One region of the Pseudomonas syringae pv. coryli str. NCPPB 4273 genome, then DNA from elsewhere that is predicted to be linked to it. Evidence: predicted binding sites of a transcription regulator. Region 1 holds the regulator's gene; each other region holds the start of a gene.
The links. The regulator FliA, encoded in region 1, starts transcription of late flagellar genes. The targets are predictions, from matches to a motif close to CTAAAGTTTNNNNNNNNNNNGCCGNTAA.

Region 1 (3,209 bases):
ATAAAGGCCGCGGTCGCGTGTCTGATTGAGTTCGTGGATCAGTTGCACAGCGTCACCGAAACGACCCTTTTCAAGGCTGGTGACAAGTTCCTGCGCGTGTCTTTTTAAGGTCGACTCAAAGTCGGCCATCGAATCATTGTTATCCATAGCGCCCTCGCGGCTTGCATCAGCTATTGACGCGTTCAAAGATCTTGTCGATCTTGTCTTTCAGGGCTTGGGCAGTGAATGGCTTGACTACATAGCCGTTCACCCCAGCCTGGGCAGCTTCAATGATCTGCTCACGCTTGGCTTCGGCAGTGACCATCAGCACGGGAAGGCTCTTGAGGCGTTCGTCCTTGCGGACTTCGCGCAGCAGATCGATACCGGACATGCCAGGCATGTTCCAGTCCGTCACCAGAAAGTCAAAGGCACCGCTCTGCAGCATCGGCAATGCGGTCAGACCATCATCCGCTTCCGATGTGTTGGTAAACCCCAGATCACGCAAAAGGTTCTTGATGATCCGCCGCATCGTTGAGAAGTCATCAACGATGAGGATTTTCATGTTCTTGTCCAATTCGACCTCCAAGCAGTCTTTAACGCGTTCAGCACCTGAACACGCTGTTCACTCAATACTGGCACAGCACACCCCCGGCTGTACGAAACGACGACGGGCTTGGCACAACAACAGGCAAGGACCTGAGAAACAAGCCCATCGAGGCAATGCCTGACAGGCTTCTGACGGGTCGATCCTGTTACCACGTAACGCTCTGCACAGCCGGCTTGCAGTCAACATGCGGCCAAAGACCGCACATTGCCTGTCAACGCGCTCGCCACTCCCCCAAACGCCCTCGCAAACGAGCTGCGCACTGGCTGTGTAACTGACTGACCCGAGATTCGCTGACCCCAAGAACCTCTCCGATTTCCTTGAGGTTCAGCTCTTCGTCGTAGTACAGCGCCAACACCAGACGCTCGCGCTCTGGCAGATTGGCAATTGCATCGGCCAACGCAGCCTGGAAGCGCTCGTCTTCCAGGTCGCGCGACGGCTCAAGCGATCCGCTTGCGCCATCCTCGTGCAGCCCTTCATGATCGCCGTCCTGCAGCAGGTCGTCGAAACTGAAGAGGCGGCTGCCCAAGGTGTCATTCAAAATCCCGTAGTAATCATCGAGACTCAACTGGAGTTCGGCCGCAACCTCGTGATCTTTAGCGTCACGGCCGGTTTTAGCTTCAATTGCCCGAATTGCGTCACTGACCATGCGCGTATTGCGGTGTACCGAGCGTGGCGCCCAGTCACCCTTGCGCACTTCATCGAGCATCGCACCACGGATGCGAATGCCGGCGTAGGTCTCGAAACTCGCACCCTTGGTGGAATCATACTTGGTGGAGACTTCAAGCAGGCCGATCATGCCGGCCTGGATCAGATCCTCGACCTGCACACTGGCCGGCAAGCGCGCCAGCAGATGATAAGCGATACGCTTGACCAATGGCGCATAGCGCTCGATCAACTCATATTGTGAATTACGGGACGCCTTGCTGTACATCTGGTAGCCGCTCGCAGTCATTGCACAGGCCCTGCACTGGTCTGGTGAACGAGTCGCTCAACGAAGAACTCGAGATGACCCCGCGGATTGGCTGGCAACGGCCAAGTATCAACCTTCTGGGCAATGGCCTTGAAAGCCAGAGCACATTTGGAACGCGGGAATGCTTCGTAAACGGCGCGCTGTTTCTGTACAGCCTTGCGTACGCACTCGTCGTACGGCACGGCGCCTACATACTGCAGCGCAACATCGAGAAAACGATCCGTCACTTTGGTCAGTTTGGCGAACAAGTTGCGCCCTTCCTGCGGGCTCTGAGCCATGTTGGCCAGTACCCGGAAGCGGTTCATGCCGTAATCGCGGTTAAGCAGTTTGATCAGGGCGTAGGCATCGGTGATCGACGTGGGTTCATCGCACACCACCAGCAGCACTTCCTGAGCGGCGCGCACGAAGCTGACCACCGACTCGCCGATACCGGCGGCCGTGTCGATCACCAGCACATCGAGGTTGTCGCCAATCTCGCTGAACGCCTGGATCAGGCCGGCATGCTGGGCGGGCGACAGATGCACCATGCTCTGGGTGCCGGAAGCAGCGGGTACGATTCGAACCCCGCCCGGCCCCTGCAACAGCACGTCGCGCAACTCACAACGCCCCTCGATGACATCGGCAAGTGTGCGCTTGGGCGTTAACCCGAGCAGCACGTCGACATTGGCCAGACCCAGATCGGCGTCCAGCAGCATGACGCGACGGCCAAGCTCGGCGAGGGCCAGTGAAAGGTTCACTGACACGTTAGTCTTACCGACGCCACCTTTGCCACCGGTCACCGCGATAACCTGTACGGGATGCATGCTGCCCATGTTATTTCTTTACCTTGTCTTGCGTAGACCGAAACCACATCGAGGGCTGCACGTGCGCAAATGAACACTGCATGGCAGACCGTTGACGCAGGGACATTCCAATAATATCCATCACTTAACCCACTCTCTTGCCAGGGGTGTGATAGAGGTCAGCAAACATATCAGCCATTGCTTCCTCGCTAGGCTCGTCCTGCATCTGCACACTCACCGCGCGGCTTACCAGCTGATGACGACGCGGAATATGCAGGTCATCAGGAATGCGTGGTCCGTCCGTGAGGTAGGCCACAGGTAATTCGTGACTGATCGCCAGGCTCAGGACTTCACCGAGGCTGGCCGTTTCATCAAGCTTGGTCAGAATGCATCCGGCCAGGCCACAACGTTTGTAACTGTGATACGCGGCTGTCAGCACCTGCTTCTGGCTGGTGGTGGCCAGTACCAGATAGTTGCGTGACTTGATGCCGCGACCCGCGAGGCTTTCCAGCTGCATGCGCAGCGCAGGATCACTGGCCTGCAGCCCGGCGGTGTCAATCAGCACCACACGCTTACGCAGCAGCGGTTCCAGCGCCTGAACCAGAGACTGGCCAGGATCGATATGGGTGACCGGTACGTTGAGGATGCGCCCAAGGGTCTTGAGCTGCTCCTGCGCGCCGATGCGGAAACTGTCCATGCTGACCAGTGCGATATTCTGCGGGCCGTACTTCAGCACGTAACGTGCTGCCAGTTTGGCCAGGGTGGTGGTCTTGCCCATTCCGGCAGGACCGACCATTGCAATCACGCCGCCCTCTTCGAGCGGCTCGACTTCGGGTACGGCGATCATGCGTGCCAGGTGCGCCAGCAGCAT
Region 2 (3,209 bases), on a different contig from region 1:
CTTCGATGGCGGCGTTGAGCGCCAGCAGGTTGGTCTGTTCGGCAATGGTGCGAATGGCGTCGACGATGCCGTCGATGTTCTGCCCGTATTTCTGTAACTCGTCGGTCACCGCAGATGCCTTGTTGACCTGTTCAGCCTGCTGGCGAATGTTGACGATGGTTTCAGCCACGCGCTTTTGCACTTTCCCGGTCAGCTCACTGGTGCTGTCCACCGCACCGCGTGTGTCCTGAGCCCGACGGGCGACTTCCTCGACCGTGCTTTCCATTTCATTCATGGCTGACGCGGCAGAGTTGAGACGATCCTTCTGCTCGTCGACCACGCGGGTAGTCTGCTCACTGATCTGCGCGTTCTGGCTGGCGGTCAGCGCCAGGGCATCGGCCGACCCGATCAGCTGGCGAAACGTCTGTTGCAACGACTGGGTGAATTCATTGAGATAACCACCCAGCTCACCAAACTCATCGCGGCGGCTGACGTCGAAACGTACCCGCATGTCGCCACTGGTGAGCGTCTTCAAAACCTCGCGAAACGCAGCCAGAGGGCGACGCAGGCTGAAGGCGACCCATGTGCCGATGATCGCTGCCGCCATGACGGCCAGCAGGCAGGCGATCAGCAACAGGCTGAGGCTTGTGGCAATGGTCGAGTCCGCCCCGGCCTTGGCCTCGTTGGCCACCGCCAGTGACTGATTGCCGAACTCGCCAATCTTGCCCAGCGTTGCCTGAAGACGGGTTTCCGCTGCCTGGCGCTGTTTGTCGACCTGCTCGGCGAGTGCCGCTTCCTGCCTGTAGGCCTGATAAACGCCGTCGCTGCCGGTCAGATCGTTAAGCAGGCGGTTGACCATCACGCCGGCAATCCGGCCAGCACGCGGGTCGGCTGCGATGAGCTCCCGTGTGCGGGTGCTGATCACCTCATCCTGCAGGTTGAGCACGCGCTGCAAGGTCTGAATATTCGGTGTGGCGGCATGGGCAGCCAGACCTTCGTAGGATTTGCCGACATCCAGTAACAGCTTTTCCCCCGCTGCCACCGTCTCGGCGGAGCCGGCGTTGCGCTCGCGGGCAATATAGTCACGAAGATAACCGGTCAGTTGCGCGCCCTGACTGCTGCTGTAGCCCTGTAACACTCGACTCTGAAGTGCCTGCAGAACGTGCTGTCGATGGCTGGCGATCAGGGTCTGCGCCTGCTCGGCATAAGCAGCACTCAGTTGGCGTTGCTGGTTCAGGTTGTCGCGCAGTTCGGCACGATCGCCAATATAGGCAGGCGTGCTGTCAAGCAGCTGATTGAATCGGGTCATGCTGTCGTTGAAGGGCTGTTTGCCATCGTCGATCTGTTTGGGATCAGTGCTGACCAGAATCCCGAGCAATGCCTGGTTGGCGCGCAGCACATGCACGTAAAGCTCGCTCGCCGCCCTGCTCAACGGTGCGGACTGCCCTGTAATGACGCTGATCCGATCACTTATGGAATGGGTGCTTTGATAGCTGATACCTGCCATGGCGAGCAGCAGTACCACCAGCACAGCAAATCCACCGATCACTCGCTGAAGAATGGTCATGGCTATCCTCTTTTATTTTTATTGCGCTGAATCTGATCCGGGCCCGCGTGGAGAACGTCAGTCCGGAAAATGATCGCAACGCTAAAGAGAATGTCGGCCGCGCCAAGGGTGACTTGAGACGTAGATCACATTATTTTTACTGGCAGGCGCCACTAAAGGACTGCCTGACCTGAGACGTCACGCAGTCCTCTGCCAGAATACGGGCGATCAGCGGAAATGACGCGCCACAGCCTCCGGCGCATCAGGCACGTCCATATTGATCCGGCGCCAGGCCGCCTGGGCGAAGCTGTACACCGAAAACGCGATCAGCCCAAGTGCCACGATCAGCAATACCAAGCCGCCTGCGGGCAAATCCTGCAAACCGTTGAGCGCATCTTTCATGCCAGGCGGGTGCATGGCCTGATAACTGGAGCCGCTGACCGCCAGTAACACGGCAATTTCAATGAACGCCACGCCGCGGGCTATCAGGCCGAAGCGCGAGACAGGACGCACGTATTTCATGACGTCTTCGTCGGCCTCGAAATACTTCTCGAAGGACGCCTTGTAGCCCTTGATTATGTGCACAATGCCCACCCCCAAGGGCACCAGGGCGACCACATAGACCAGCAGATTGGAATGATCCCAGGACAGAATGGCCGCCAGCAGGTCCTTGGCCTGACCACCGTCCGATGAGCCGCCGGAGCTCTTCAGCCCACTGACCAGCAGGCCCAGGGCAAAGAACGCCAGTGCGCCGTACGTAAAGCCGCCCACCAACAGACCGCCGCGAATCACCAACCCCTTGAATTCGCGGCCATGGTGGTCAACGTCCCGGGTAGCCTGCAAGACACGCCATGCCGCGAACGCCAGCAGGCCGACGATCACCACCCCGACCAGAACACCGCCGAAAGGCTGGCTCAACAGCGCCTCAAGACTGCTGTGGCTGTCGGCCGGCTGCGAGGAGCCCTGCGCCGCCAGTACCGCGAACAGACCGATAATCAGATAAACAACACCACGGGCGGCATAACCGCCTCGTGCAAGTAGAACAAGGCCGCGTTGCGCCGACATAAATAACTATCCCTGAAAGTAATTACAGGAACAGACCGGGCACGGCCCGAGGGGTTCGACCCGATTGACGACGCGTCGTATCATGCGCCGTCATCGGGTCACGCGCCGTCAGGCAAACGTAGCACCGCGCGCGTTCACGAACACCGAATAAAGCGAATGGCTGCTGGCCATGAACAGCCTATTGCCCTCTCGCCCGCCGAAGCAGATGTTGGCGCAGCGTTCGGGCAGGCTGATGTGGCCGATGGCCTTGCCTTGAGGGTTGAACACTCGCACGCCGTCGAGTTTCTCCATATCCGCTTTGGGATCACCGTTACCGCCCCAGCCGCACCACAGATTGCCGCTCTCGTCGCACTTGATGCCGTCTATCGCCGCGTAGTCCAGGCCTTCGATAAGCTTGCGCCGCTCGCCCAGCGTGCCGTCTTCCTTGACCGCTATAGCCCAGATAAGGCCATTGGGTCTGGCCCGCCCTTCGACCACATACAAGGTTTTCTCGTCCGGCGAAAAGCACAGGCCGTTCGGACCTGCCAGATCATCGATCACTCTGGAGACCTTGCCGTTCGAGGGGTCTATGCGATAGACGCCGAAAGGTTGCTCCTGCTTGACCTTTTGACCTTCGTAG
Region 3 (3,209 bases), on a different contig from region 1:
CTCAAGCTGCTGCGTTCGGATGTGCATATCGATCTGCTCATCACTGACGTGGGTTTGCCGGGCGGCATGAACGGACGACAAATGGCCGATGCCGGACGCGAGGTCCGCCCGCATCTGAAGACCCTGTTCATCACCGGCTACGCGGAAAACGCCGCCATCGGTGACGAACAGCTCGGGCCAGGAATGCGCGTACTGACCAAGCCGTTTGCGATTGAAGCGTTGGCCGCCAGAGTCCAGGAACTGATGAGCGCCTGAGTAGACGGCCCGCTGCAACCCTGCCCCGGGCCGTCAACATTGAGCGCTGCGCAAACCCGGTGCTAACATGCGCGACCGCCATGCAGGCAAGGGAATAACCGGGTCATGAGCAGTATCCGCGAGCGCAACAAAGAACTCATCCTGCGCGCTGCCAGCGAGGAATTCGCCGACAAGGGCTTCGCCGCCAGCAAGACCAGCGATATCGCGGCCAAGGCCGGTGTGCCCAAGCCCAACGTCTATTACTACTTCAAATCCAAGGAAAACCTCTATCGCGAGGTGCTGGAAAGCATCATCGAGCCCATTTTGCGTGCGTCGACGCCTTTCAACCCGGAAGGAGTACCTGCCGAAGTCCTCAGCCGCTATATCCGTTCGAAAATCCAGATTTCCCGCGACCTGCCCTTCGCCTCGAAAGTGTTCGCCAGCGAAATCATGCATGGCGCCCCGCACCTGACAGCGCAGCAGATCGAACAGCTCAATGGCCAGGCACGGCACAACATCGAATGCATCCAGGCCTGGATCGACAGCGGACAGATCGCCCCGCTCGATCCTCACCACCTGATGTTCACCATCTGGGCGGCGACCCAGACCTACGCCGATTTCGACTGGCAGATCGCAACGGTCACCGGCAAGGCAAAACTGCAGGACGCCGATTACGAGGCGGCAACCCGGACCATCCTCAGGCTGGTGCTCAAGGGCTGCGAGCCGGACCGCTGAACCCACCCTGCTTTGCTGCAGACGCAAAAAACCCGCCGAAGCGGGTGGTTTTGCAACATGACCATTCCGACATCCTGTCAGTAGCCTCCTGGCAATGGTCGATCCTCCCTGATCACTGCGGCGTTCCTTCGCTGCAGCTGTTGAATTGGATCCTACATTCCCTGAGGGTCCGTCGATAGAGCCAATTGCGCCTGTTGCTGTAAGCCTTTCGCCATACCGGCGTACGCCGTTAAAAAGTGTGACCGACCGCTCATGTTTGATCATGACCCGCCGAGATGCTTGAAAGACCCCGAATCGCGCGCTGTGCGGATCGGGGTGATCAGAAGAAAAATAATGCAAGGGAAGCCGATCATGGGTATGCGCAGTTTGTCCATCAGTCTCCGTCTGTGGCTGATTCTTGTCGTTTCAGTGCTGATGCTCTTCGTCCTCTCGGCGACGCTGCTCAGGCAGCTGCATAACGACCTGTACCAGGCCAAGGCCGAGAAAACCATGCATGTGGTGCAGACCGCCAGCGGCATCCTCTCGTTTTATCAGGGGCTTGAAGCCGCAGGCGGCATGACCCGCGAGGCTGCGCAACAGCAGGCCTTGAAAGAGATAAAGAGCCTGCGTTACAGCCAGAGCGACTACTTCTGGATCAACGACCTGCGCCCGGTGATGATCATGCACCCCACCAACCCCAAGCTCGAAGGCCAGGATCTGTCGACCATCAAGGACCCGGACGGTTTTGCGGTGTTCAACGAAATGGTCACGCTGGTCAAAGCCAAGGGTGCCGGGATGGTGAATTATCGCTGGCCCAAGCCCGGTGCCAGCGAGCCGGTGAAAAAGACTTCCTACGTGCAGCTGTTTCAGCCATGGGGCTGGATTCTGGGGTCCGGCGTATACGTCGATGACGTCGCGGCCGAGTTCAAGACCCAACTGTGGAACGCCGGGATGTTCATCGCCGGCATCGTGCTGATCATGGTCTTGCTGCTGGTCACGATCGTGCGCAGTATCGTGCGTCCGCTCAGAGCGGCGGTCGGTGCGATGGCCAGCATTGCCAGTGGCGAGAGTGATCTGACCCGCACGCTGGAAACCCATGGCCGGGATGAAATCACCGAGCTGGGTACGCACTTCAATGCCTTTGTCGCCAAGCTGCGCAATGTCGTCGGTCAGTTGCAGCACTCGGCCGTGGCGCTGGGCCAGGCCTCGACTGATCTGGGCAGCGATGCCGAACAGGCGCAGAGCCGCAGCGAGAAGCAGTCGCAGCAGATGGACCTGGTAGCCACCGCGGTCAACGAAGTGACCTACGGCGTGCAGGACGTGGCCAAAAACGCTGAACATGCCGCCAGCGAAATGCGCGATGCCGAGTCGCAGGCGCAGCAGGGTCAAATCAATATCGATAACAGCCTGCGCCAGATCGAACACCTCTCGAGCACCATCGGTCAGGCCGTGGAAGTGATGCAGAGTCTGGCCAGCGAGAGCACGCAGATCGGCAGCGTACTGGAAGTGATCAGTTCGATTGCCGAGCAGACCAACCTGCTGGCGCTGAACGCCGCCATCGAAGCAGCGCGGGCCGGCGAACAAGGCCGCGGCTTTGCCGTTGTAGCCGACGAGGTGCGCCTGCTGGCCCAGCGTACGCAGAAGTCGACCGCAGAGATCCAGTCAATGATCGAACGCCTGCAAAAGCATTCCGATGCCGCGGTCAGGGTGATCGGCGACAGCAGCCGCTCCTCGCAACTGACCATCGAGCAGGCCAATCAGGCCGGCCAGAGCCTGACCTCCATCAGTCAGGCGCTGCGCAACCTCAACAGCCTGAACGCCTCCATCGCCAGTGCCACTCTGCAGCAGACGCACGTGGTGGATGACATCAACCAGAACGTCACCCAGGCCGCGCAACTTTCCCAGAGCACCGCACTGGCCGCCGAACAATCGACTTCGGCCAGTCTGCACCTGCGTGGGTTGAGCGAAGAGTTGAACACCTTGCTGAAGCAGTTCCGGGTTTAAATGTGCATGGCGATGGGCGGGCGCACGGAACCTCGTGCGCCTCTTGTTGCCTGAGACCTGCTTATTCAACCGCTCATTAGTTGCTTATTAAATTGCAGGGGGTCACATGCGCACACTGGAACTGGCAGGCAGAACCGTACCAGTGCTGGGTCAGGGCACCTGGCACATGGGTGAAAAAGGGCATCAGCGCTCGGCAGAGATTGCCGGTCTGTGTCTCGGTATCGAACAGGGCCTGACCCTGATCGACACCGCCGAGA
Region 4 (3,209 bases), on a different contig from region 1:
TGACGCTGCACCAGCCCACTCATGTTGTGGAAGCGCACGCCGGCAAAGGTGGTGTTGAATCGTTCTTCGAAATGCAGATGGCGCAACTCGACAGGCGCTGTCATGGCACCGAAAGGCAGCTTGGCAACGAAACGCTCGTATACCTGGCCCAATTGCATGCGATCAGACACGTCGCCCTCGAAGCGCAACTTGCAACCGGTGGCAGAAATGTCCAGCAGCTTGCCGGCCAGCGTGAATTTCAGGCGGTCACCGCCAATTTCGACGTCGACCAGTTGTGCCAGCTTCAGCGCGGCACGAAATGCGTTGCGCCGCTGGTGATAGACCACTTCCTCAGGCATCGGGCCGCGGTACATGCGTTGACCGTCGGTGCTGAGGATGTCCATCTGCGCAGTACTTTCCCAGGCAATCCGCACGCCGTCGTGAAAGCCTTCGACACGGAAGGATTCGCCGTTGCTCAGAAAACGTTCGCCATCGCGGGGGATCATTTCGTCGAGGGCCATGACGTTGTTGTCACGGTCGACTTCAAGCAGATAACTCTGAAAGCGCTGGGGACGCTCATGAAAGGTAATGATCAGAGGATCATGACTCTCGAGTAGCAGCCGCAGGTTAGCGGCAATTTCCAAAGGTGTATTGAGAACCTTCGGGGGCTGCGGAGCATCGTCCGCGCTTGAGCCATTCACGTTCTTGAATCTCCAGGCAAAATACTACGGCAACGCAACAGCAGGCATTCTGCCACTATACACGATACCTTGATACAGGAAGTTACGCCTGACTCAGAGGGCGTGGTTTTGCTCTAAGCGCAGTCGACCCGCGACTGTCATAGAGTGTAGGCGTATCGCCACCGTTCAAGATGCGAAGCTGGTGAGCGGTACTGACCTGTTGCATCTGGATCAGACTACCATTGCGCTCGTTGAGCGTCTGGCATTCATTGATCAACGTATTCAGTTCGTCGGCGGCCAGCAGCAATTGCTCACCGATATCCGACTGGCTGGCCAATTGCTGGAGACCACTGCGATTGGCTGGCAGCCCCATGCCCGCAAGCACCTGGCTACGTTTGCGACCGTGCTGGTCGAGAAGAATGACCAGCGCCTGTTTCTGCGCCAGCACCTGCTCCATCTCGCCCATGTCGCGGCCGTGAAGAATCAGTGATTCGGCCTGCAACAACTCTAGAAGCTGTCGGGCCGAAACCATGTCGTCAGTGATCATCTGCAGCAAAGTAGTGTCTTGCATCGCATGCTCTGGTTTTTAAGCGTCCAGAATATCCAGCGCCAGCCTTCGCTTAGCGTTGGGTTTCGAAATTCAACAGTTTGCTGGCGACACGGTTGCTGTCCACTGTGTAACTACCGTCGGCGATGGCCTGTTTGAGCTCGGCAACGCGAGCACTGTTGACGGTTGGCAGATCGGTCAGCTTGTCCGTGATTTTTTGCAACTGTTGAGCCTCACTGCTCAAGGAAAAAGTTTCCCCGGTGCTTTTGACACCTGCGGTGACGGCAGGGGCTGGGGCATCGGTTTTGGCGGTGTCTTTACTGGCGCTGGTGCGTGAAGCACCGGCAACAGACTGTGAGTTGTTAAGGCGACTGAAATCTATGACCATGATTGAAAAAACCTCTGGGTGTTTGGACGCTTGCCTTGTTTTCGGCCAACCCCCATCAAACTTTAGGCTGATTGTGAGAAAGCTTCCCAATAGACGACATTTGCCGTCGGGCATTCCCCGCAGTCTAAAAAAAACACACCCTTCGCGCCACCATCAATGCACTACATAGCGACTTCCACCTGCCCTGGGCCGGTGACACTTGCTTTGATCACCCGCTGGGAATTGAGGTTTTTCACCCGTATCTGTTCGTTGAAGCCTCCATCGGACATCGCTTCGCCGGGCATGCGCACCGCCAGCGAGCCGCTGCGAGCGATGATCACCACCTGATCGCCCTTGTGAACCATTTGTGGCTGCTCAAGCGCCACCGGGGTAATGACCTGGTCGATGACCATCTGTCGGACAACCTTCTGACCGACCGCCTGATCCAGCGACGCCAGGAAACCCTGACCCAGGCTGCTGACATCCCGCTCGCGCATCGCGACGTCTTCTTCGGTGACGATCGCGTCACGCTTGAGCGGGCGCATCACGGTAACGACGTTGCGATACAGCAGGACCTGGGCGGGCACAAACACCGTCCAGGGCGAAGAACCTTCGCAGCGCACCCGCACGGTAACCCGGCCAACCGGGCGCGGACTTTCCAGTGTGGCTGTCAAATCCTTGTCGCAGGCACCCATCCTTAAACGCGGGTCGAGTTGCTTGACCTGTATCTCATGACGCCCGTCAATCTGGTTGGTTGCCAAATAGTCTTCTACTGTGAACTCAAGAAACCCTTGGGTGACGCCGATAAGCTGCTCAGGCAGTGTGAAATTCTCGGCACGAGCGAGGGTCACCGTGCTGGAAAGGCACAGCAGGGCGATTGCGCACAGAAGCCTGCGGGTTTCTAATGCGAGGTGTCGAGAAATTGTCGTCTTTGCGTTCATGAAGTAATAAATAGCAAAGCCCGTGCCGCTTGTTGATCTGGTGTCTGGGCGGCGGTCATTTTGTAAGGGGGTTCGGCATGGCAGGTGTAATGGATTCGGTAAACCAGCGAACTCAGCTGGTGGGTCAGAATCGCCTGGAGCTGCTCTTGTTCCGTCTCGACGGCAAGCAGCTCTATGGGATCAACGTCTTCAAGGTAAAAGAAGTACTGCAATGCCCGAAACTCACCATCATGCCCAAATCGAGCAAGATCGTTCGGGGCGTGGCCAATATTCGTGGCGGCACGATCCCGATCATGGATCTGGCAATGGCGACAGGTTCCACGGGGATGATTTCGCTGGTTAATTCCTTCGTCATCATTACCGAGTACAACACCAAGGTTCAGGGCTTTCTGGTGCATTCTGTCGAACGCATCGTCAACATGAACTGGGAAGAGATTCATCCACCACCCAAGGGCACCGGACGCGATCATTACCTGACCGCCGTTACCCGGGTTGATAACCAGCTGGTGGAAATCATCGACGTCGAGAAAATTCTCGCCGAAGTCGCGCCAGTGTCCGAAGAGATCTCGGTCGGTGTCATTGACGCCGAGGTTCAGCACAAGGCTGTCTCCCTGCGCGTGCTGACGGTCGACGACTCTTCGGTGGCCCGCAAGCAGGTGAGTCGCTGCCTGGAAACCGTCGGGGTGGAAGTCGTA

Region 2: the regulator FliA is predicted to act here: its motif matches at 1,637-1,664, upstream of P406_RS30480 (methyl-accepting chemotaxis protein).
Region 3: the regulator FliA is predicted to act here: its motif matches at 1,219-1,246, upstream of P406_RS09150 (methyl-accepting chemotaxis protein).
Region 4: the regulator FliA is predicted to act here: its motif matches at 1,633-1,660, upstream of flgM (flagellar biosynthesis anti-sigma factor FlgM).

Annotation. Positions count from the first base shown of each region.
Region 1 covers NZ_AWQP01000015.1:8,695-11,903, reverse strand. Annotated here, with positions in the region: gene P406_RS07635 (protein phosphatase CheZ) at 1-147, opposite strand, end outside; gene P406_RS07630 (chemotaxis response regulator CheY) at 167-541, opposite strand; gene fliA (RNA polymerase sigma factor FliA) at 798-1,538, opposite strand; gene fleN (flagellar synthesis regulator FleN) at 1,535-2,368, opposite strand; gene flhF (flagellar biosynthesis GTPase FlhF) at 2,484-3,209, opposite strand, start outside.
Region 2 covers NZ_AWQP01000016.1:45,424-48,632, forward strand. Annotated here, with positions in the region: gene P406_RS30480 (methyl-accepting chemotaxis protein) at 1-1,546, opposite strand, end outside; gene P406_RS07890 (DUF1206 domain-containing protein) at 1,754-2,590, opposite strand; gene P406_RS07895 (SMP-30/gluconolactonase/LRE family protein) at 2,699-3,209, opposite strand, start outside.
Region 3 covers NZ_AWQP01000018.1:61,995-65,203, forward strand. Annotated here, with positions in the region: gene P406_RS09140 (PAS domain-containing hybrid sensor histidine kinase/response regulator) at 1-255, shown strand, start outside; gene P406_RS09145 (TetR/AcrR family transcriptional regulator) at 361-969, shown strand; gene P406_RS09150 (methyl-accepting chemotaxis protein) at 1,321-2,952, shown strand; gene P406_RS09155 (aldo/keto reductase) at 3,059-3,209, shown strand, end outside.
Region 4 covers NZ_AWQP01000059.1:14,493-17,701, forward strand. Annotated here, with positions in the region: gene P406_RS21730 (flagellar brake protein) at 1-680, opposite strand, end outside; gene P406_RS21735 (flagella synthesis protein FlgN) at 763-1,230, opposite strand; gene flgM (flagellar biosynthesis anti-sigma factor FlgM) at 1,280-1,594, opposite strand; gene flgA (flagellar basal body P-ring formation chaperone FlgA) at 1,756-2,514, opposite strand; gene P406_RS21750 (chemotaxis protein CheV) at 2,592-3,209, shown strand, end outside.